Regions from separate parts of the Parashewanella sp. 2210YD4-3 genome, predicted to be linked through region 2. Evidence: predicted binding sites of a transcription regulator. Region 2 holds the regulator's gene; each other region holds the start of a gene.
What was found. Region 2 encodes MetJ, which represses methionine synthesis genes. Its sites were predicted from a motif close to TAGACGTCTAGACGTCTA; they were not measured.
Positions count from the first base shown of each region.

Region 1 (5,190 bases), on a different contig from region 2:
AGAATCATTTAAGCAAGGTTTCTGTTGTCGAGCTTATCTTTGTTTATCTGAATCTATTGATCTTCACAATGTAAAACCACAATACATATCAACGCCAATTACCTGCATCAGTTTTGATACCGACCAGTTAGTTCCGTCTTCCTTGATGCAAAGTCTGGCTGACAACAGCGACACAAATAGCCAGTACTACCAACTTACCACTTTGTATGGTCATGATGGTTTTCTTAAAGAAACTCAGGCCATAACTCCTATCATTCAACGTACTCTAGAGCTCGATAGCCATGTCCAATAAAAACGAACAACCTATATATACCAATACTCAAACCACCGCAGTTCGCTCAGGTTTAGATACGGATACGGCTCACGGTGCCGTTATGCCTCCGATTTATTTGTCTAGCAACTTTAGCTTTGAGTCTTTTAATCAACCAAGAAAATACGATTACACTCGTTCAGGCAATCCTACACGTGATCTTCTTGCTGAAGCACTCGCTGAATTAGAAGGAGGTCATGGTGCGGTGATCACACCAACGGGTATGGCTGCAGTACATTTAGTTCTTCAACTATTGCGTCCTGAAGATACGCTGGTTGTGCCACACGACTGCTATGGTGGTAGCTACCGTTTATTTGAAAATGCCGCGAAACGTGGTTTATTTAAACTCAGCATTGTCGATCAAAATGATCTTCAAGCTTTGAAACAGGCACTAGAATCCCAACCAAGTGTTGTGTGGGTAGAAACACCGAGTAATCCTCTTTTGCGTATTTATGACATTAAAGCCATTTGTCAGCAAGCTCATCAGGCTGGAGCCTTAGTGGCGGTTGATAACACCTTTTTAACTCCGTTATGGCAAAAACCTTTTGATTTAGGTGCTGATATCGTCATTCACTCAACCACTAAATACATTAACGGCCATAGTGATGTTGTTGGGGGGGCCGTTATCGCAAAAACACAAACTCTCCATGAACAACTAGCTTGGTGGGCAAATTGTATAGGCGCGACTGCTGCGCCATTTGATAGCTATATGACTTTACGTGGTGTGAGAACATTGCATGCTCGTCTTCAGGTTCACGAGCAAAATACAAAAAAAATAGTGAGTTACCTTAGCAATCACTCTGCTATTTCAAAAGTGTATCACCCTAGTTTATCGAGTCACCCAGGCCATACACTTGCAGCTGAGCAACAGTCAGGTTTCGGGGCCATGTTAAGTGTTGAGTTAGATTTAGGTGATGACTCACATCACTATCCACAACTGCTAAATCACTTTTTCAGCTCATTACGCATGTTTACTCTCGCTGAGTCCCTTGGTGGTGTTGAAAGCTTAGTCTGCCATCCAGCTACTATGACACATGCAGGGATCAGCGAAGAAGCCAGAGCAACTGCAGGCATTTCTGCTTCACTACTACGATTCTCTATTGGGATTGAGCATAGTGAAGATCTCCTCAGTGACTTCTCAGTAGCCCTTGAGTCTCTCATCACTCTCCGCCAACAACTAGCCAGAAAATAGTACTCTCCCTATTTATATTTATTAGAAGTTGGGGTGAACCCTTTTTTGAATAATTAATCAATAAAACCGAAAAAATCATCACCGAGCATTGACAGTGCAAATATTATTCAATAGATTAAACAAAAGAGCATCTAGACATCTAAATGTCTATTTAAAATTAATAATTCTAATGATAAATAACTCCAAGATTGCAGTAACAGGGAAGTTTAATAAGTAGAGGATATCAACATAATGCAAGTTTCAGCGGCTAAAATTTTGGATGAAATTAATAATAAGTTTGGGCTTTTGAATGACAAGGTATCTGTTTCATTCGAGTTTTTCCCTCCTAAAACTGAAGCAATGGAACAAACCTTATGGCAATCGATACTCAAGCTTCAATCCACTAGTCCTCGCTTTGTCTCTGTCACTTATGGTGCGGGCCATTCTACTCGCGATCGTACTCATGGGGTGATCAAACGTATTCTAAAGGAAACAAATTTAACTCCTGTTCCTCACCTAACTTGTGCCGGTGCTACTCGTAAAGAAATCGAACAAATTGCTGAATCATACTGGAATGATGGTATCAGGCACATTGTCGCTTTACGTGGTGATGCTCCTGATGGCTATGATCATTCACAAAGTGAATTACCTCATGCTACAGATTTGATCAAATGCCTACGTGAAGTAGCGCCTTTTGAAATCAGTGTGGCCGCCTATCCAGATGTTCACCCTGAAGCTCCTAACCTTCAATTTGATCTGGATAACTTAAAACGTAAGCAAGATTTAGGAGCCTCTCATGCCATCACTCAGTTCTTTTTTGATATTGAAAACTTCCTGCGGTTTAGAGATAAATGTGCTGCCAATCAAATCAATTTAGAGCTTATTCCGGGCATTTTGCCCGTTACTAATTTTACCCAATTACAACAATTTGCTGGGCTAACAGGGGTAGAAGTGCCTGCTTGGATGGGAAGAATTTATAGTGGCCTTGAAAATGATCCACAAACTCGCCAATTACTTGCGGCAAGTGTAGCCATTGAGCAGGTAAAATTACTGGTTCAAGAAGGTATCACGGACTTTCATTTTTACACTCTAAACCGTGCTGAATTGAGTTACGCCATCTGTCAGACACTCGGCTTGACTCAACAACGGATTAACCCTGCCGCTTAAACCTAAAAACATCAGTTGAACGCTCAATAAGTTAATATCTATTTGAGTTAGCAATAATTTCAATGTCTTAATAATTCACCGAATGGATGAAACGCTCAACGCCCGCAAGCTTGCTAAAATGCTCGTTAGCTGCGTTGTAACTTTTGCAAGTAGAACAACTATTTGCTGCAAGCTACGCCTTGCTAGCAATCATTTTTTCTACGCTTGAGAACGTAGCCAACTGATGTTTTTAAGTTAAAATAAAAATGACGCAGTAAAAACTGCGCCATTGTTCATTTTGATACAACTATTTTTTTAGGTTTTGTTCAAACAGCTTATAAATACGATTGTATTCATCTAACCAGCTTGACGGCTGTTTAAACCCGTGGGGTTCTACCGGATAAATCGCTGTTTCAAACATTGGTTTTTCCAGTTCAATTAAGCGCTGAACTAAACGTACACTGTCTTGGAAGAATACATTGTCATCCAGTACACCAGCCATGATAAGCAATGGCTTCTTAAGACCTTCAGCATGCTCAATCGGAGAGCTACGCTCGTAAGCAATTGGATCAACATCAGGTGTATTCAAAATATTAGAGGTATAAGGAGCATTGTAATGTGCCCAATCAGTTACAGGACGAAGCGCTGCTCCTGCTTGGAATAAATCAGGCTCAGTAAACAGCGCCATAAAGGTTAAGAAACCACCGTAAGACCCACCATAGGTACCTACACGTTTAGCGTCTACGTTAGCATTCGCAGCCATCCATTTTACGCCATCTTCCAAATCTTCAACTTCTGGATGACCCATATTGCGGTAAATCGCAGTTCGCCAATCACGTCCGTAGCCTTTAGAACCTCGGTAATCCATATCCATCACTACATAGCCTTGCTGAGCTAATAAGTTATGGAACATGTACTCGCGGAAGTAGCCTGAAAATCCATAGTGCGCATTTTGTAGATAGCCCGCACCATGATTAAAAATTACTGCTGGGTACTTGTGAGCATTATTTTTATCAAAACCTTGAGGCAAATAAACACGTGCATATACATCACCAGCGACATGAGTTGATGGTACAGCTACGACTTCAGGGGCTTGCCATTGATAATCAGCAAATGCTTTGCTGGTGTAATTGGTCAGTTGCTTCAACTCCCCTCCAATTTTTTGAACATAAAGTTCATTTGGACGAGTTCGAGTTGATGCCGTTAATAGTAATGACTCCCCATCAGGACTTAATCGGTAATCGAGTACCCCTTTCCAGTTCGTCAATTGTTCACTTTTACCCGATGCAATATTCACCCGATATACGTTATACATTCCAGGGTGGGTTTTATTGGCTTTGTAGTAAAGATACTGCCCACGAGGACCAACCGTCACTTCGCTCACCACGTATTTACCTTGGGTTAGCTCTTTTACTGGTTTACCTATTTGTTTTAGATAAAGCTGCGAGTAACCGCTTTTTTCAGACAAGAAATAATATTGGTCACTGTCATCAATCCACCCGTATTGATTATGAGTGTAATTGATCCACGCATCGTCGTGTAAACGATCTTCAGTACTGAAACGACCATTTTTTAGGTCAACATTAGCAATCCAGCGATCTTTGTTATCAACGGCTTCGATCATCACCAGCAGTTTATCTTCTGATGGATGCCATTGGATAGGACTTTGACTCCAGCCCCAATCCACCATTAATTGCAATTTACGAGGTGTCTTTTCACTGTCGTAAGCTTTGCCTTCTTTCTTAGCATTTTCAGCTTTTACTTTAGCTAACACATCTTGGTTGTAGCCTGTTAACCCTTCAATCGTGATTGCACGCTTTTGATGAGTCTTAAGATCAAGCACCATAAAATCTTGACCTGGATACTTGTCTTCTGCAACTCTTGCTCGTGCAGGAACGGCATCTACGTAGCCATCTTTGCCAATGTAGTTTGGCATGATGTCGTGTTCACTACGCCACTTATAGTTTTTATCAACCACGGCTACAAATAGGTAACGCCCATCTGGTGATAAGCTTGATTCGACTACACGGTTATTTTTACCTAAGTACCATGCTTTTGAAGCCAAAGTTGGATCCTGCTTAGCTAACTCTTGATTAAAGCTCTCTTTTAGCTCAGCATTCTTATGTTGCTTGGCAACATAGTTGATCAATCGATGCTGCTGCTTAGCTAAGTAAGTGGATGGCTGCTGAACACTTTTAGGCGTATTTTCCATCTTGATGTCTGCCAGCTGCTCGATTAAGCCACTATTTGCATGAATACGGAAAATTTGATTACCTTGCCAATAGGCTAAGTCACCGTTGCTAAGATAACGCACACCACTGATACGGCGGTTTTGTTTAGTAATTTGCTCAACATTACCGGTTTCTAGGTTTTTAACGAAGATATTACCTTGGTACAAATACGCTTTTTTGGTATTTTCGATATTGAAAACACCATCACGTTGGTCAGCTAAGTGGTAATCAGCAATATTCAATTTTTTGGCAGTACCATTAACAGCTTGCTGATAATAATCTTTTAGTGGCGAACCATATGCCTGACGCACAAAATATACAGAGCTACTATC
Region 1 is NZ_JBWQOG010000001.1:372,168-377,357, forward strand. It holds gene metX (homoserine O-succinyltransferase MetX) at 1-292, shown strand, start outside; gene metB (cystathionine gamma-synthase) at 282-1,502, shown strand; gene metF (methylenetetrahydrofolate reductase) at 1,734-2,648, shown strand; gene AC1EU0_RS01630 (S9 family peptidase) at 2,935-5,190, opposite strand, start outside.
Region 1: the regulator MetJ is predicted to act here: its motif matches at 1,635-1,652, upstream of metF (methylenetetrahydrofolate reductase).

Region 2 (5,190 bases):
AGAATGAAGTTGGTGTTGACCTTGTGGCGCAATGGTTATATCAAGCGAATGATGAAATAAGCTGGCGAGTGAGTGCTGCACGTAAACAATCGAACCCGAGTTATCAACAGCGCTATTTATGGGTGCCAATGCAAGCGACAGGTGGGCTGGCTGATGGCCGTACCTATATTGGACAAACAGATTTGAAACTGGAAACGGCTCATCAATTTGAATTTGGATTAGATCTAAACGCTAAGGGCTTTAGCGTTGCACCTAGAGTGTTTTGGCAGCAAATTGACAATTATGTACAAGGGGTAGCCGTTACTGATCCGCAAGTAAAAATGGTGGCAATGATGATGGGGGATAAAGCCCCATTACAGTTTGCCAATACTGATGCCGAGCTATACGGTTTTGATATTGAGGCTCAATATCAAATTAATGAGAATTGGCAGCTGAATATGATCAGCAGTTACACTCGTGGTAAGCGAACTGATATTGATGATAACTTATACCGTTTAGCACCATTATCAGGCTCTGTGTCGTTAAGTTATCAGCAGCATAACTGGCGTACTCAGGTGATATGGCGTGGTGCAGCGAGTCAGGATAAAGTATCAAGTATTCAAAGCGAGCAAAGCACATCAGGTTATGGCGTAATGAACCTGTTAACCGCTTACGAAACTGACCAATGGTTGCTGAAAGTTGGAGTAAGCAATGTATTTGATAAAGAATACCAAGATCATTTAGCCGGTTATAATCGAGTAATGGGAAGTGATATTGCTACTGGCGAGCGTTTACCCGGCTATGGTCGTCAAGTTTGGGCTTCGATTCTTTACAGCTTTTAGAACATAATATTTCTGTGCTCAGTTGTTGCTTGCAGTTTAATAACGATTACGCGTGTATATCTATTTGTTAGCTGTTTAGATAGATGGCGCTTTTTAGGCGTAATTGTTGACTTGTTTTGAATTTCTGAGCTTTTTTCACGATCAAGGTAAGTGTAATTTCTGATTACCCTTAAAGGTAATTTAATTACCGATATGGGTGTAAAGCTAGCGAAGTAGAGACAAATTGCTCGATCTGCTTTTGATAATTCTGTTAATGGAATTTTTATGTCATGTTTACAGGAATTGACTGTGCAAGAAACAGAAGATATTTGATCATGCTGATGATACGATAAAATTAATTGATCAGAAGATGATATTCTTGTGATCGTGTAACAAATTGATCTCACCCCTTTGGCGCCAGATTTCGCTTCGCCAGTCAAATTTATCAATACAGAAGTAATCCAGTCATGCTTAAAATCTAAAGAAAATGTATCTTGAATCGAATAAGAAATGCTGTGATGCTGGGGCTCAATCATTTATTGCCAAGTTTAGGGTTAACATCCTAATATGGTAATTCGCCCATGCTTAACTCAGTTTGAATAACATCAACTCAAACCGGTTTTTTGGCGAGCTTTCTTTGAAGAGTACGGCGATGCATCCCCAATTGTCTTGCAGTCGCTGAAACATTGCCTTCATTAGCATTAAGTACTTGCTGAATGTGTTCCCATTCTAAACGCTTTGGGTTCATCACTTCATCTTCGTCTACAAGTTGGTTAACTTCAACTTTTTGCTCGTTTAAGGCCAGTAGTAAGGTTTGGGTATCAGCAGGTTTGGTGAGATAATTGTCCGCCCCTAAGCGAATGGCTTCAACAGCGGTAGCGATGCTGGCAAAGCCGGTTAGTAATATGATTTTGGCTTTGGGTAATAGGGCTCTGAGTGGTTGTATTAAATTTAAGCCGTTTTCTTCTTCTAGTTTCATATCCAGTAAAATATGACTCGGCTGGTGTTGTCTTGCCAGCAATAATGCTTGCGTTCTGTTGTGACAGGCTTCTACTTCAAAACCATGATTACTTAATCGTCTTTGTAAAATTAACGCTAAGCTGGCGTCATCTTCGATAATAAGTAACTTATTCATAGTTTGAATCTTCGGTTTCTGTGGTTGTAGGTAAGGTTATCGTAGCAATGCAGCCTTGTGTTGGGTGTTCAGTTAAGCTCAAAGACCCAAGGTTTCGTTCTAAGCTTGCATGAGTAAGCATTAAAGCTACTCCAAGTCCTTTTTTACTGGGGATAAATTGTTTCCCCAAATAGGGGCGTATGCTTTCGTCAATGCCATTACCAAAATCACGAATTAAGATTTGGCATTCGCCTTGTTGATTATATTGAGTCGATATCTCAATTTTAGATTGTGATATTGCGGCATTTGATGCTTTACCTGCATTATCGATTAGGGTTAAAAGGGCGGGTAAAATGCCATGATCGATACACAGTACTGGTGATGGTTGCTGTATTATTTTCCAATCAATCAGACATTGAGGTAACAGTAATTGCGCCTTTTTCTTCGCATCTTGTAACAAGTCACTGAGTTTAATTTCACGTTTTTTTCCATCTCGTATGGCATCGGTAGCCAGTCGTAATTCTTGTAAGCTGGACTCACATCGAGACAGGTTATTATTGAGTTCCTTAAAGGCTTCTTGTGATGGAGATTGCTTTAATTCGTCTAGCCATAACCGCATTGAGCATAATGGGGTCGCGAGTTGATGCGCCATTTGCGCTGATGAAGCCCCTAAGGCAACCAGTTGCTCTTGCTTAAGTTGTGCTTCGCGCATGGCACTGACCTGCGAATCTCTTTGCTTTAATTTTGCTGAAAACAGCACTAACCCAGTATTGAGTACTACCACAGATAAAATAAAGTTCAGCCACATACCTATGTAATGAGAACTCATGCCCATTTGCGCCATGTGCTTCATATGAGGATCGAAATACAGCATAACGCTATAAACAACACAGTTCATTCCACTAAAGAGCCACGATTTACGAGGGGACATGGTGATGCTTGAGATGGCAATAGGTACGAGTAAAAATGAAATAAAGGCATTAGATGCACCGCCGGTGAGATAAAGCCAGGCTAACCAAAAACTATTATCGATCAGTAAGATAAATAGATGCAGTGTCCCAAATTCTTTAAGGTTATTGATTTTTTTATGGCTGAATAATAAATACCCAAGCTCAATTGAGAACAGGTAAATCAGAATTGCAGATTGATTAGTTAAACCAAACCAGTCACTTAACCCATAACTGAGAACAAGGCGAAATCCCCAGCCCAGATAGCGAGAAAAGGTTAATATCTGCTCAAGTTTATTGATATTTAGGGGATTCATTTGCATTTAAGTCTTATTTAAATGTTTGTTTTTAAAGTTAATTGATGTTGATGAAAAACTAGGAATTAAATGATAACAGTAACTCAGTGATAAATGATGTGTTAAGACAAACTTTGGTTAAAAAAATGCAAATTTCAGTAAACGGATTTTTGCTCGAAGTCGAAGGTGCACTTAGCATTGCTATTAAAAATAGCGATTTTTAATGGCAAAAACCGCTTTATAATTGACTACAAATAGTAAGGGTATAAAATCTTCCTTTAATTATTTAGTTAAATAGGTGAAAAAATGGCCAAGTGGAACGGAGACTATATTAGTCCATACGCAGAACATGGAAAGAAAAGTGAGCAGGTCAAGAAGGTTACCGTATCGATTCCACTAAAAGTGTTAAAAGTGTTAACCGATGAACGTACACGTCGTCAGGTTGGCAACTTACGTCATGCTACGAACAGTGAGCTGCTTTGTGAAGCATTTTTGCATGCTTATACTGGTCAACCACTTCCATCAGATGAAGATTTAGCCAAAAGCCAGCCAGACAGTATTCCAGCTGAAGCTAAAAAAATGATGGATGAAATGGGGATTGAGTGGGAAGATCTTGAGTAACCCATTACCATTAGAATCTTTGTTTGAACAAACGCTGCATCAAGTTGAGTTATGCTATCAACACGCAGAGCAAGTGATGCGGCGTTCATTTCCTCGTCCTGAGGTATGTTTTAAGCTTAGAGGCCGCAGTGCTGGAATGGCACATCTTCATCTCAATAAACTCCGCTTTAACCAACAGATGTTGCGAGATAATGGCGCTGCATTTATCAATGAAGTTGTTCCCCATGAAGTCTGCCATTTGCTTTGTCATCATCTCTATGGGCGAGTAAAGCCTCATGGTAAAGAATGGCAAAGCTTGATGTTGAGTTTGTATCAACAACAGCCAAAGACTACACATAGCTTTGATGTTGTGTATCGACCTCAACAAACGGTGGATTATCGGTGTAATTGTGGTGTAGTGAAATTGACCATTCGACGACATAATAAGGTGGCACGAAATCAAGCGTCATACCGTTGTAAAAATTGTTTGCAAATCTTGATGAGTATATAGCTGCATAAATTTGAATGTAGATGATAGAGAAATTCAGTGAGGGTTAAGCAACATTCTGAAAGAATACATTATCTTGGCTTAACTAATAGCATAATATCTATGGCAGTATCACCATATTCACCACTATCTCCATATATGACAGACGATGACATACAAAACGATGCTCAAAGGCAGAAGATCCACGGTAACAGGAAGGAACTAGCTTTGAATTTGCTTGCATATGCCGTTGTGGTCGGTTCTATTACGAACCCTTCCATTGGAGTCATTTCAATGACTATTCCGGTATTTTTCACGCCGCTTTATCATTATATTGAAGACACAAAAGGTATTCCTGAACCCAAAAATTATAGTGAAGCAGTAATATTGTTTTTCTCAAATCCAGTTCGTGAAGTACCCAAAAAACTCGCAAATTTTTTTAGCTTTTCTTGATTAAAATTAACCAGTTAATAGTATTATAGATTATCTGACAGATAAGATTTTAAGTGTAATATCATCAGAGTGAAGCGAACTATTGTAAAACGGACATTTATGAACATCATTCTGTTAACTCATCAACGAGAGTTATCAAAAAAGACCAATACGGGTGCATTGGTGACAGATGTATTAGAAGAAAGTGCAAAAGTCATTATTTGGGAAAGAACAAATCCATCCCCTGATATATTGACTGCAATAGAAAAAGGCAAGGTAGCATTGCTGTATCCAACAGATGAAAGTACATCTGTGTCAGTAAGTTATGACTTTGATAGTTACATTGTGATCGACGGTACTTGGCAGGAAGCACGCAAAATTTACAATAAAAGCCCTTACCTTAAAGAATTGCCTAAAGTGAAAATCGAACCATCAAGTACGTCAATATACCAACTAAGGCGTAATCAAAAGCCCAATGGATTATGTACGGCAGAATGTGTTGCAGAGCTATTGA
Region 2 is NZ_JBWQOG010000002.1:222,886-228,075, reverse strand. It holds gene AC1EU0_RS04320 (TonB-dependent receptor plug domain-containing protein) at 1-821, shown strand, start outside; gene AC1EU0_RS04315 (response regulator transcription factor) at 1,411-1,935, opposite strand; gene AC1EU0_RS04310 (sensor histidine kinase) at 1,928-3,184, opposite strand; gene metJ (met regulon transcriptional regulator MetJ) at 3,464-3,778, shown strand; gene AC1EU0_RS04300 (SprT family zinc-dependent metalloprotease) at 3,771-4,268, shown strand; gene AC1EU0_RS04295 (hypothetical protein) at 4,368-4,697, shown strand; gene AC1EU0_RS04290 (DTW domain-containing protein) at 4,767-5,190, shown strand, end outside.

Region 3 (5,190 bases), on a different contig from region 2:
CAGCAAGACGATCCGCCAAGCATTTAATCATGATGGAGCTATAGTCATCGTTTTCAGCTTCAAACCTTTCAATATGTTCGTCAATGCCATGGCCTGCGGTTACTGCGAATGCTCCCATATAATCTTCTAGTTGGGTTTCTTTTGGTGCCACAAAATCACTTAAACAGAAATTATGATTACCGAGCCTCTCTAATTGCATGCGCAAATGATGGCATTTGGCTAATACTTCTGAGCGCTCATCATTGGTATAAAGCTCAACATCATCATGATCAACGCTATTGGCCGGGAATAACCCAATTACGGCTTTAGCCGTAAGCCACTTTTCTTCAATTATGGTAACCAGCATGGCTTTTGCATCGGCATACAGTTTTCTAGCTTCCTCCCCTACCACTTCATCCTCTAATATTCGAGGGAAATGTCCATGAAGCTCCCAACTTCTAAAAAACGGCGTCCAGTCGATACGGTGTACTAAGTCTTCCAACGGATAATCATCAAATACGGTAATGCCCGTTTTTGCAGGCTTTACAGGTTGATAATCAGTCCAATCAATGTCGGTTTTGTTTTTTCTGGCTTTCTCAATAGATACCAATACCTTGCGTTTACCTTGTGCAAGGCGTTTTTCTCGTAACACTTGGTATTCTTGATAAGTTGTCTCTACTTCATTTTGACGAGTCTCTTGGCTAATAAGCTTACTCACCATAGGTACAGCTCTTGAAGCGTCAGTAATATAAATAGCGCCGTGCGGATAATTAGGGGCGATTTTAACTGCTGTGTGAATTTTCGAGGTAGTCGCACCGCCAATGATCGCTGGAATGGTTAACCCTGCTTTTTCAAATTCTTTGACGTTATGCACCATTTCATCAAGACTTGGGGTGATCAAACCTGACATTCCGATGATGTCGACGCTTTCTTCTTTTGCGACTTGAATGATTTTTTCAACGGGCACCATTACCCCAAGGTCAATCACTTCGAATCCATTACACGCCAGAACAACGCCAACAATGTTTTTACCTATGTCGTGAACATCACCTTTCACCGTCACCATTAAAATCTTGCCGTTAGACTTCCCCTCTACTTTTTCGGTTTCAATAAATGGATTTAAGTAAGCCACAGCTTTTTTCATCACCCTTGCCGACTTAACGACTTGGGGCAGAAACATTTTACCGCTACCGAATAAATCGCCGACGATATTCATGCCGTCCATCAGTGGCCCTTCGATCACATTCAGCGGCTTGTCTGCATTTTGTCTGGCTTCTTCGGTATCTTCATCAATAAATTCGGTAATGCCTTTTACTAATGCTTGCGCGAGACGTTCATTCACTGGCAGGTTTCGCCATTCAGCTTGAGCTGAGTCCACCTCATCGGTTTTTCCGCCCCTGAATTTTTCAGCGACTACAAGCAATTGCTCCGTATTGGTTGAGTCAGCAACAGGGCAAGGGAGGTTAAGCACTACCCTTTCAACGTGTTCTTTTAACTTAGGGTCGATATCATCATAAATCGCCAACTGACCAGCATTTACAATCCCCATATCCATGCCAGCGTTAATGGCATGGTATAAAAACACCGCATGAATGGCTTCACGAACAGGGTTATTACCTCTAAATGAAAACGATACATTGGACACCCCACCGGAAATCATAGCGTGAGGGCAAGTTTCTTTGATAATGCGAGTCGCTTCGATGAAGTCCACCGCATAGTTGTCATGCTCTTCAATCCCTGTAGCTATAGCAAAAATATTAGGGTCGAATACGATGTCTTCTGGTGGGAAATCGACTTTGTTTACCAAGACATCATAAGCGCGCTGGCAGATCTCAACTTTCCTATCTTGAGTATCAGCTTGCCCTGTTTCATCAAACGCCATCACGATAACGGCAGCACCATAACGTTTGATTAACTGTGCCTGACGAATGAAGATTTCCTCTCCTTCTTTTAAAGAGATAGAATTCACTACGCCTTTTCCTTGCACACATTTAAGGCCAGCTTCTAATACTTCCCATTTTGAAGAGTCAATCATGATCGGGACTTTGCTGATCTCAGGCTCTGAGGCAATCAGGTTCAAAAATTTCTGCATTGCGGCAACGCCATCTAACATACCTTCGTCCATATTGACGTCGATAATTTGCGCGCCGTTATCGACTTGATCACGAGCGACATCGAGTGCTGTTTCGTAATCTTCTTCTTTGATCAAACGCAGAAAGCGAGCCGAGCCAGTGACATTCGTTCGTTCACCCACGTTCAAAAACAAGGAATCAGGTTGGATAGTAATTGGCTCTAATCCTGAAAGTCGGCAATGGGGCGCATAATCAGGCGCTTGTCTGGGTTGGTATTTACTCGCGGATTGTGCAAAGGCTTTGATGTGTTCAGGAGTGGTTCCGCAGCAGCCCCCCACAATATTTAAATAACCAGCCTCAGCCCATTGTTCGATAAACTCCGCCATTTGCTCTGGTGTTTCATCATAGCCACCAAACTCATTGGGAAGCCCTGCATTAGGGTGAACTGAAATATGACATTCACAGATTCGAGTCAACTCCTGAACATAAGGGACTAACTCTTTCGGCCCTAAAGCGCAGTTCAAACCAATAGAAACAGGCTTGATGTGGCGTAACGAATGATAAAAGGCTTGAGTCGTTTGCCCAGTTAACGTTCGGCCAGATGCATCAGTGATTGTACCTGAGATCATCACAGGTAAACGCTGTTCAGCAAGGTGAGAAAAGCGCTCAGTCAAAACCTCATCAATGGCATACAAAGCTGCTTTGGCATTCAAAGTATCAAAGATAGTTTCAACCATCAGGATATCTGCACCACCATCAATTAATCCATTAATGGCTTCAGTGTAGGATTCAACCAACTCATCAAAACTGACGTTACGGAAACTCGGGTCATTAACATCAGGGCTGATAGAACAAGTTCGATTAGTGGGTCCTAACACACCAGCAACATAGCGCCTTATTCCCGTTTGTTCCATCACACTCTCAGCAGCTTCTCTCGCTAGCTTAGCTGCTTCAACGTTGATCTCGTACACCAACTCTTCCATTTGATAGTCGGCCATCGCAATACTAGTAGCGTTGAAAGTGTTGGTTTCAATAATATCAGCGCCAGCATTAAGGTATTCAACATGAATTTGGCGAATAAGATCTGGTTGAGTAAGCACTAACAAATCATTATTGCCTTTTACCGCACATGACCAATTAGCAAAACGTTCGCCCCGATAGTCTTCTTCTTCCAGCCTATGTTGCTGGATCATGGTTCCCATTGCACCGTCTAGCACCAAGATCCGATCTGATAGCCTTTCTACTAAGTCAGAATACGCAGAATTTGAAGGAGTTTGCTCAGAAGAAAATGCCATTTCGTTGAATACCAAATACTTAACCCTTTGGTTAAACTACACCATAGACATCTAGAAGTCCATTACCATTTTTTATTAATCGAGTTTTCTAACCCTTTGAGGAAAATACAAAATAAGGTTTTGCTCTGGTTACGTTTTTTATTTAAATTGGATAATCCAATAGAAAGGGATTGAGGAAACGATGTCGCAAATATTAGTATCTACCCAGTGGCTAGTAGAGCATTTAAATCAAGAAAATGTGGTATTACTTGATGCAAGTATGAACAAGGTAGTAGGGAAAACACCAATTGAATATGATGAAAAAACCTACCTCCCAAATGCTCAAGATTTAGAGCTTGAAACACAACTTTGTAATCTTGACTCCGATATACCAAATGCGTTTCCGACTGAATCTCAATTTACTCAAATGTGTCAAAAGCACGGAATCAATTCAGATAGCCTAGTCGTGCTTTACGATAATCAAGGCATATACTCTGCTCCACGCGCGTGGTGGATTTTTAAAGTAATGGGGTTCGACAATGTTCTCGTATTGGATGGTGGTCTACCAAAATGGTTAGCCGAAAATCGACCAAGCATAAACAAACCAGCTACCCCGACTCGTTCAGGAACATTTCAAGCACAGTTTCGAACAAATTTGATATGTGATGCGCAACTCGTTCTAGATAATATAGAGAATTCAAACTCTCAAGTGTTAGACGCACGAGGCAAAACTCGATTCTATGGCGAAACACCAGAACCAAGAGCTGGAATGAGAGCTGGAATGAGAGCTGGTCATATTCCTAACGCCATCAATTTACCTTTTCCACAAGTACTTGATGGTGATGTTTTTAAGTCTGAATCCGAATTAACAGTCCTATTTGCAGAAGTCATTAACGAAAATCAGCAATTAGTCTTTTCCTGCGGCTCTGGGATCACTGCTTGTATCATTTTGATGGCCGCGAGAATTGCTGGCTACGGAGATACTTCCCTGTACGACGGCTCATGGGCAGAATGGGGAGCTAATCCAGGCTTTCCAGTAGCGTAATAATTGTAAAATCACGGTGTGGAGTTCATCATCTATACTCAATGAAAATCAATGTATAGATGAACCTCATGCCAAAAGATTTTCAATATCTTCAACAAAACTGCAAACTTACTCTACGAGAAGGAGTCGAAGAGTACACATCGGGCTATAGCCACCTAAATAAAAACGATGGTAAAACAGAAGAAAGCCGTTGGTTTTTCTGCCACGACTGTACTCATGTACTTTTTGGCACTATTCCTTTTCAACTAAAAGGCGAAAGTATCAACGATGTGTGGACGTTATTTGGCTCTGATATGAGCCTCAAAAATTATTTAAAGTTTTTCCAATTTGTTGATTATGACATTGTGTTTAACAGTTACGTCAAAAAGTACGGCAGTAAATGGCGAGTGTATTCAGCCTTGATTGGCCTAATACCAACTTGTATCAAGCCCATGATTCGAGGTTGGCGGATGAACAAAAAATGGAATTGGTTTAATCCAGAGCCTTACTTAGATATGCCACTGGCTGATATTAGGAAAGAATTTGGGGTTAAGGTGATAACCCCATAACTTTTCAAAAAAATTCGAAACTCTAAATAATCCGATTTACATAATAAATCAAAGCTGTTTCATCACAGGCATGTTTCTTCGGACATGGTTCGCAATCTTTCATCACTTTTTCAGGTAAATGATGTTTATCAGACAGGCTAAAACCTAGGCGACTAAAGAACTCAGGCTTTCGAGTCAGTGCTAACACTTTATTCAACGCTAGCGTTTCTGCACGTTTTAATAAGTGTTCTACTAATGCCTTACCATAACCATGACCTTGATGATTCACCGAC
Region 3 is NZ_JBWQOG010000001.1:26,358-31,547, forward strand. It holds gene metH (methionine synthase) at 1-3,346, opposite strand, end outside; gene AC1EU0_RS00105 (sulfurtransferase) at 3,528-4,370, shown strand; gene AC1EU0_RS00110 (hypothetical protein) at 4,439-4,918, shown strand; gene argH (argininosuccinate lyase) at 4,941-5,190, opposite strand, start outside.
Region 3: the regulator MetJ is predicted to act here: its motif matches at 3,391-3,408, upstream of metH (methionine synthase).

Region 4 (5,190 bases), on a different contig from region 2:
GCCGTCGCCAACAAACACCGTTAGCTGTGATGATGTTGGATATTGATAAATTTAAACTGATTAATGATACCTACGGTCATTTAGCTGGCGATGAAGCCCTTAAATTTATTGCAAATTCCATCGCTTCTCAACTGAACCGCCCTACTGACTTAGTATCTCGATATGGTGGAGAAGAATTTGCCATTATTCTCCCCGCAACTGACATTACTGGCGCCCTAAAAGTTGCTGAAAATATTCGACAGTTTATTCGTCAAAACAATATCAAATGGAAAGATCAGAGTATTTATTTAACCGTGAGCATTGGCGTCACTGCAGACATTGTTCATGACTCAGATCAAGCCATGAAGCTACTCGAACAGGCCGATAAAGCGTTATACTACGCCAAAGACTCTGGCCGCGATCAAGTTCAGGCCTACTCGCTTCACCTAGAAGCGCATGAAAGTGAATCCTAGAAACGAGGTATACGTGAATTTAGTAACTGGAGCATTTCCACAGCGCAGAATGCGCCGTATGCGTAAGCATGATTTTAGTCGTCGTTTAATGGCAGAGAATCAATTAACCGTTAACGATCTCATTTACCCAATGTTTGTTTTAGAGGGTGAAAACCGTACTGAAGATGTCTCTTCAATGCCGGGCATTAAACGCTATTCATTAGATTTGCTGCTCAAAGAAGCTGGAGAGTTAGTTGAATTAGGTATTCCCCTAATTGCTTTATTCCCTGTTACTCCAGCAGACAAAAAGTCATTAATGGCAGAAGAAGCCTACAATCCACAAGGATTAGTCCAACGCAGTGTTCGCGCTCTAAAAGCCGCTTATCCAGAGCTTGGGATAATGACTGATGTGGCTCTTGATCCATTCACCACTCATGGTCAAGACGGCATCATTGATGACGAAGGCTACATTATCAATGACGTCACAACCGAAGTATTAATCAAGCAAGCGCTGTCTCACGCGGAAGCTGGCGCCGATATGGTAGGACCGTCAGATATGATGGATGGTCGTATTGGTGCTATCCGAAATGCCCTTGAACAAGCAAATCATGTAAATACCCAAATTATGGCTTATTCGGCTAAGTACTCATCAAGCTATTACGGCCCATTTAGAGATGCCGTAGGCTCAGCGGGCAACCTGAAAGGTGGCAATAAGCACTCTTACCAAATGGATCCTGCCAATATTGACGAAGCCTTGCATGAAGTGGCATTGGATATTCAAGAAGGCGCTGACATGGTAATGGTTAAACCTGGCATGCCGTATTTAGATGTGGTGCGTCGAGTAAAATCTGAACTAGCTGTGCCAACGTTTGCATATCAAGTCAGTGGTGAATACGCGATGCACATGGCCGCGATTCAAAACGGCTGGCTCGCTGAAAAACCTATCGTGATGGAATCACTGCTTTGCTTTAAGCGTGCTGGTGCTGATGGCATTTTAACTTACTTTGCTAAACAAGTAGCTCAGTGGTTGAAGGAAGAACAACGGTAGCCTTTATCTAACAGGATAAAAAAAAGCCCCATGAGTACATACTCACGGGGCTTTTTTATAGAATCAAATAATTACAGACCAGCATCTGCTTTTAATACTTCAGCTTTATCCGTCGCTTCCCAAGGGAAGATGTCACGACCAAAGTGACCATAGGCTGCAGTGTCTTGATAGATTGGGCGCTCTAAGTTCAACATTTGAGTCAGACCATAAGGACGAAGATCAAAGTGACGACGAACCAGATCAATCAATAATGCTTCTGATACTTTACCTGTGCCAAACGTCTCAACACTGATAGATGTTGGTTCTGCCACACCAATAGCATAAGACACTTGAATTTCACAACGCTCAGCTAAGCCAGCAGCAACAATGTTTTTCGCTACATAACGTGCCGCATACGCCGCACTGCGGTCAACTTTTGATGGATCTTTACCAGAGAACGCACCACCACCGTGACGAGCCATGCCACCATAAGTATCAACAATGATCTTACGACCCGTTAAACCACAGTCTCCCATTGGTCCACCAATCACAAAGCGGCCGGTTGGGTTAATGAAATATTTAGTGTCTTGATTTAACCATTTTGCTGGCAATACAGGCTTAACGATGGTTTCCATCACAGCTTCAATCAAATCAGCTTGAGCAATGTCTTCGCTGTGCTGAGTCGAAAGTACAACCGCATCAATACCCACAATTTTACCTTGTTCATAAGCAAAGGTAACTTGGCTTTTCGCATCAGGGCGTAACCAAGGTAAAGTACCGTCTTTACGCACTTCAGATTGACGCTTAACCAGTGCGTGTGAATAAGTGATTGGCGCAGGCATTAGCACATCAGTTTCGTTACTGGCGTAGCCAAACATCAAACCTTGGTCACCGGCACCTTGCTCGGCAGGATCAGCACGATCTACACCTTGGTTAATATCTGGTGATTGCTTACCAATGGTATTTAAAATAGCGCAAGAATCAGCATCGAATCCCATATCTGAATTGGTGTAACCAATTTCACGAACGGTTTTACGGGTTAACTCTTCAATATCAACCCAAGCTGAGGTAGTCACTTCACCACCAACCATAACCATACCTGTCTTTACATAAGTCTCACAGGCGACACGGGCTTTAGGATCTTGCTCTAAGATTGCATCAAGTACGGCATCAGAGATCTGATCCGCAATTTTATCTGGATGACCTTCTGAAACCGATTCAGAAGTGAATAAATGTTTTGCCATTATTTTGTGCTCTCAGTCACTAAAAGAAGCTTCTATAACAATATATCAACATCAGAAGCATTGACATCTAGATGGCTATTTTAAATGATCTCATGACAAATTTCACCCTAAATGACACCTTATTTACCAATTTTGTTGATGAACGTGAGTCACATTGATGTACTTTTATTTTTACGGAGGAGTTTGCAGAGGGATTATTTGTTCCGTTTTTCATGCATTTTCAGAGTCAAGGCAAGCTTGTAAAGTTATACAAACAACATAACCAACAACGAAACGTAGTTTTTGATAGTAGTGTGTTTGGTTTATTTCCACTTAACCACCTCAAACAAGGGGATAGGAAGTGGATTAGCCGCAGGATCTTTTAAAAATTGTCGAACGGCACCTTGATGCTGAGGCAAAATATTATCCACTACCCAAGCCCTAATATTATGCTTGAATTCGTGGTGCCCCAGTACACCCAATTCATTAAAATGATCAAGATCCAACTCTATATCCGAGTCCTTGCTACAAGTAGCCTCAAGCATACAAAGCAATAACGCGTATTCGTCTGCTGCCCTATTCATCTGCTTTATTTCACGTCTCATTTTCTGCTTGGCAGTTTTATCAGCGTCTTCTGGTATCTTTTTCTCCCTACCATAAATTAATTTTTGGGTAGAATAAGCAGGCGTTAACGGCCTGTATTTGTTTGTCCCTACTCTGTTGTAAGCTACAGGATGATTTTTTTGATCCTGCAATAAATCAAAAGTAGCGATACTATCCAAGTCAATGAGCATCACTGGATCATTATCACTTTTAATCACAAAGTTAGAATTTTTAATGTCACCGAAGTAAATTTCTCTAGCATGTGCTTTCATCATGTCTTCACAAAACTTTTCGTATTGTAAAACAGCTATCTTTTTATCTTTAGCTACGACATCAAGATAAACATCTCTGCCACCGTCTGGAGCAAGTACCGTGTTTCTATCAACAATGACACAAGGATGTATGGATTGATAAGGACTTAATAATCGAAGGGCATAGCGGTTTTGCCTAATTTGTTGATCGCTAAAAGGCTTCCTATTTTTGTGCAGCTTGAGTTGAATGCTTTGCGCCCCCCTTTTATCAACTTTTTTTTCTTGTCCATAACCTTCTGATTTTTCTGAGTTAGCTAAATGAAATGTTTTAACTTCCCAAGCTGTAGGTCTTGATACCGCTTTAAACATTTTGAGCGGATCACTAAACTGCCTTTGTGATTGAGTTTGCTCTGTTGGTTGAATTATCTGTCTTGTTAGTCGCGTATCTGCAGGGAGCGGTTTTATTTTATAAATACGTTTAAAAGGATTTTTTAACCGTTTTTTTTCAGCTAGTGTGGACTGAGCTCTGAGCTGTTCAAAAATTTCATTAGGCTTAAGCCAACCAATCATCGCTGCTCCAATCACACTACGATTGCGGCTGTCTTGTATTTCCCATAATTTTTTTAGCGATTCAAACCGGGAGTCAGCGCCGTCATCAAGACGTTCGATACTCTTTAAACGCCACAAGTCGGTATCAAATTTATCTTTAACAAAATCAACCTGATACTGTTTATCTCCTAGTGACAACAAGTACTTGCCATCTTCTATTTTACTAATTTCATATTCTTCAAAAGTTGGAGTTCTCATCAACTTTTGCAGTAAAGAATACATAGTCCCTTTCCTTGTGCGCTAACGCTTATCCATAAGATTAGTCAAACAATCTGTTTTCGAAAATGTCATCAGCCACAAACACACAGTTCACAATTTACATTTGCTTCAAAACTTCGAGTAAGCGAAAATACCCCGCATAATCAACTGCCGTTTATCCAAATTGGCCGTTACCTCACACAAATGCAGCAGGAGAGAGCATGTCTTCCCGTAAAGAACTCGCTAACGCTATTCGTATCCTAAGTATGGATGCGGTTCAAAAAGCAAAATCTGGTCACCCAGGCGCACCGCTTGGTATGGCTGATATTGCGGAAGTGCTATGGAATGATTTTCTTAAACACAATCCAAGCAATCCAAACTGGGTAGACAGAGACCGTTTTATTCTTTCTAACGGTCATGGTTCAATGTTGATTTACTCATTATTGCACCTAAGTGGTTATGAGCTACCTATGTCTGAACTACAACAGTTCCGTCAGCTTCACTCTAAAACGCCAGGTCACCCTGAATACGGTTACACACCAGGTGTTGAAACCACTACCGGTCCACTAGGTGCTGGTATCAGTAACGCAGTGGGTATGGCGATTGCGGAAAAAACACTTGCTGCGCAATTTAACCGTGACGGACACGATGTTGTTGACCACTTCACTTACTGTTTCCTAGGTGACGGCTGCTTGATGGAAGGTATTTCACATGAAGCGTGTTCACTAGCCGGCACTCTAAAGCTAGGTAAACTGATCGCATTTTGGGATGACAATGGCATCTCTATCGACGGTGAAGTTGAGGGTTGGTTCACTGATGACACGTCTAAGCGTTTTGATTCATACGGC
Region 4 is NZ_JBWQOG010000001.1:450,741-455,930, forward strand. It holds gene AC1EU0_RS01960 (sensor domain-containing diguanylate cyclase) at 1-452, shown strand, start outside; gene hemB (porphobilinogen synthase) at 466-1,479, shown strand; gene metK (methionine adenosyltransferase) at 1,551-2,702, opposite strand; gene AC1EU0_RS01975 (hypothetical protein) at 3,005-4,366, opposite strand; gene tkt (transketolase) at 4,564-5,190, shown strand, end outside.
Region 4: the regulator MetJ is predicted to act here: its motif matches at 2,763-2,780, upstream of metK (methionine adenosyltransferase).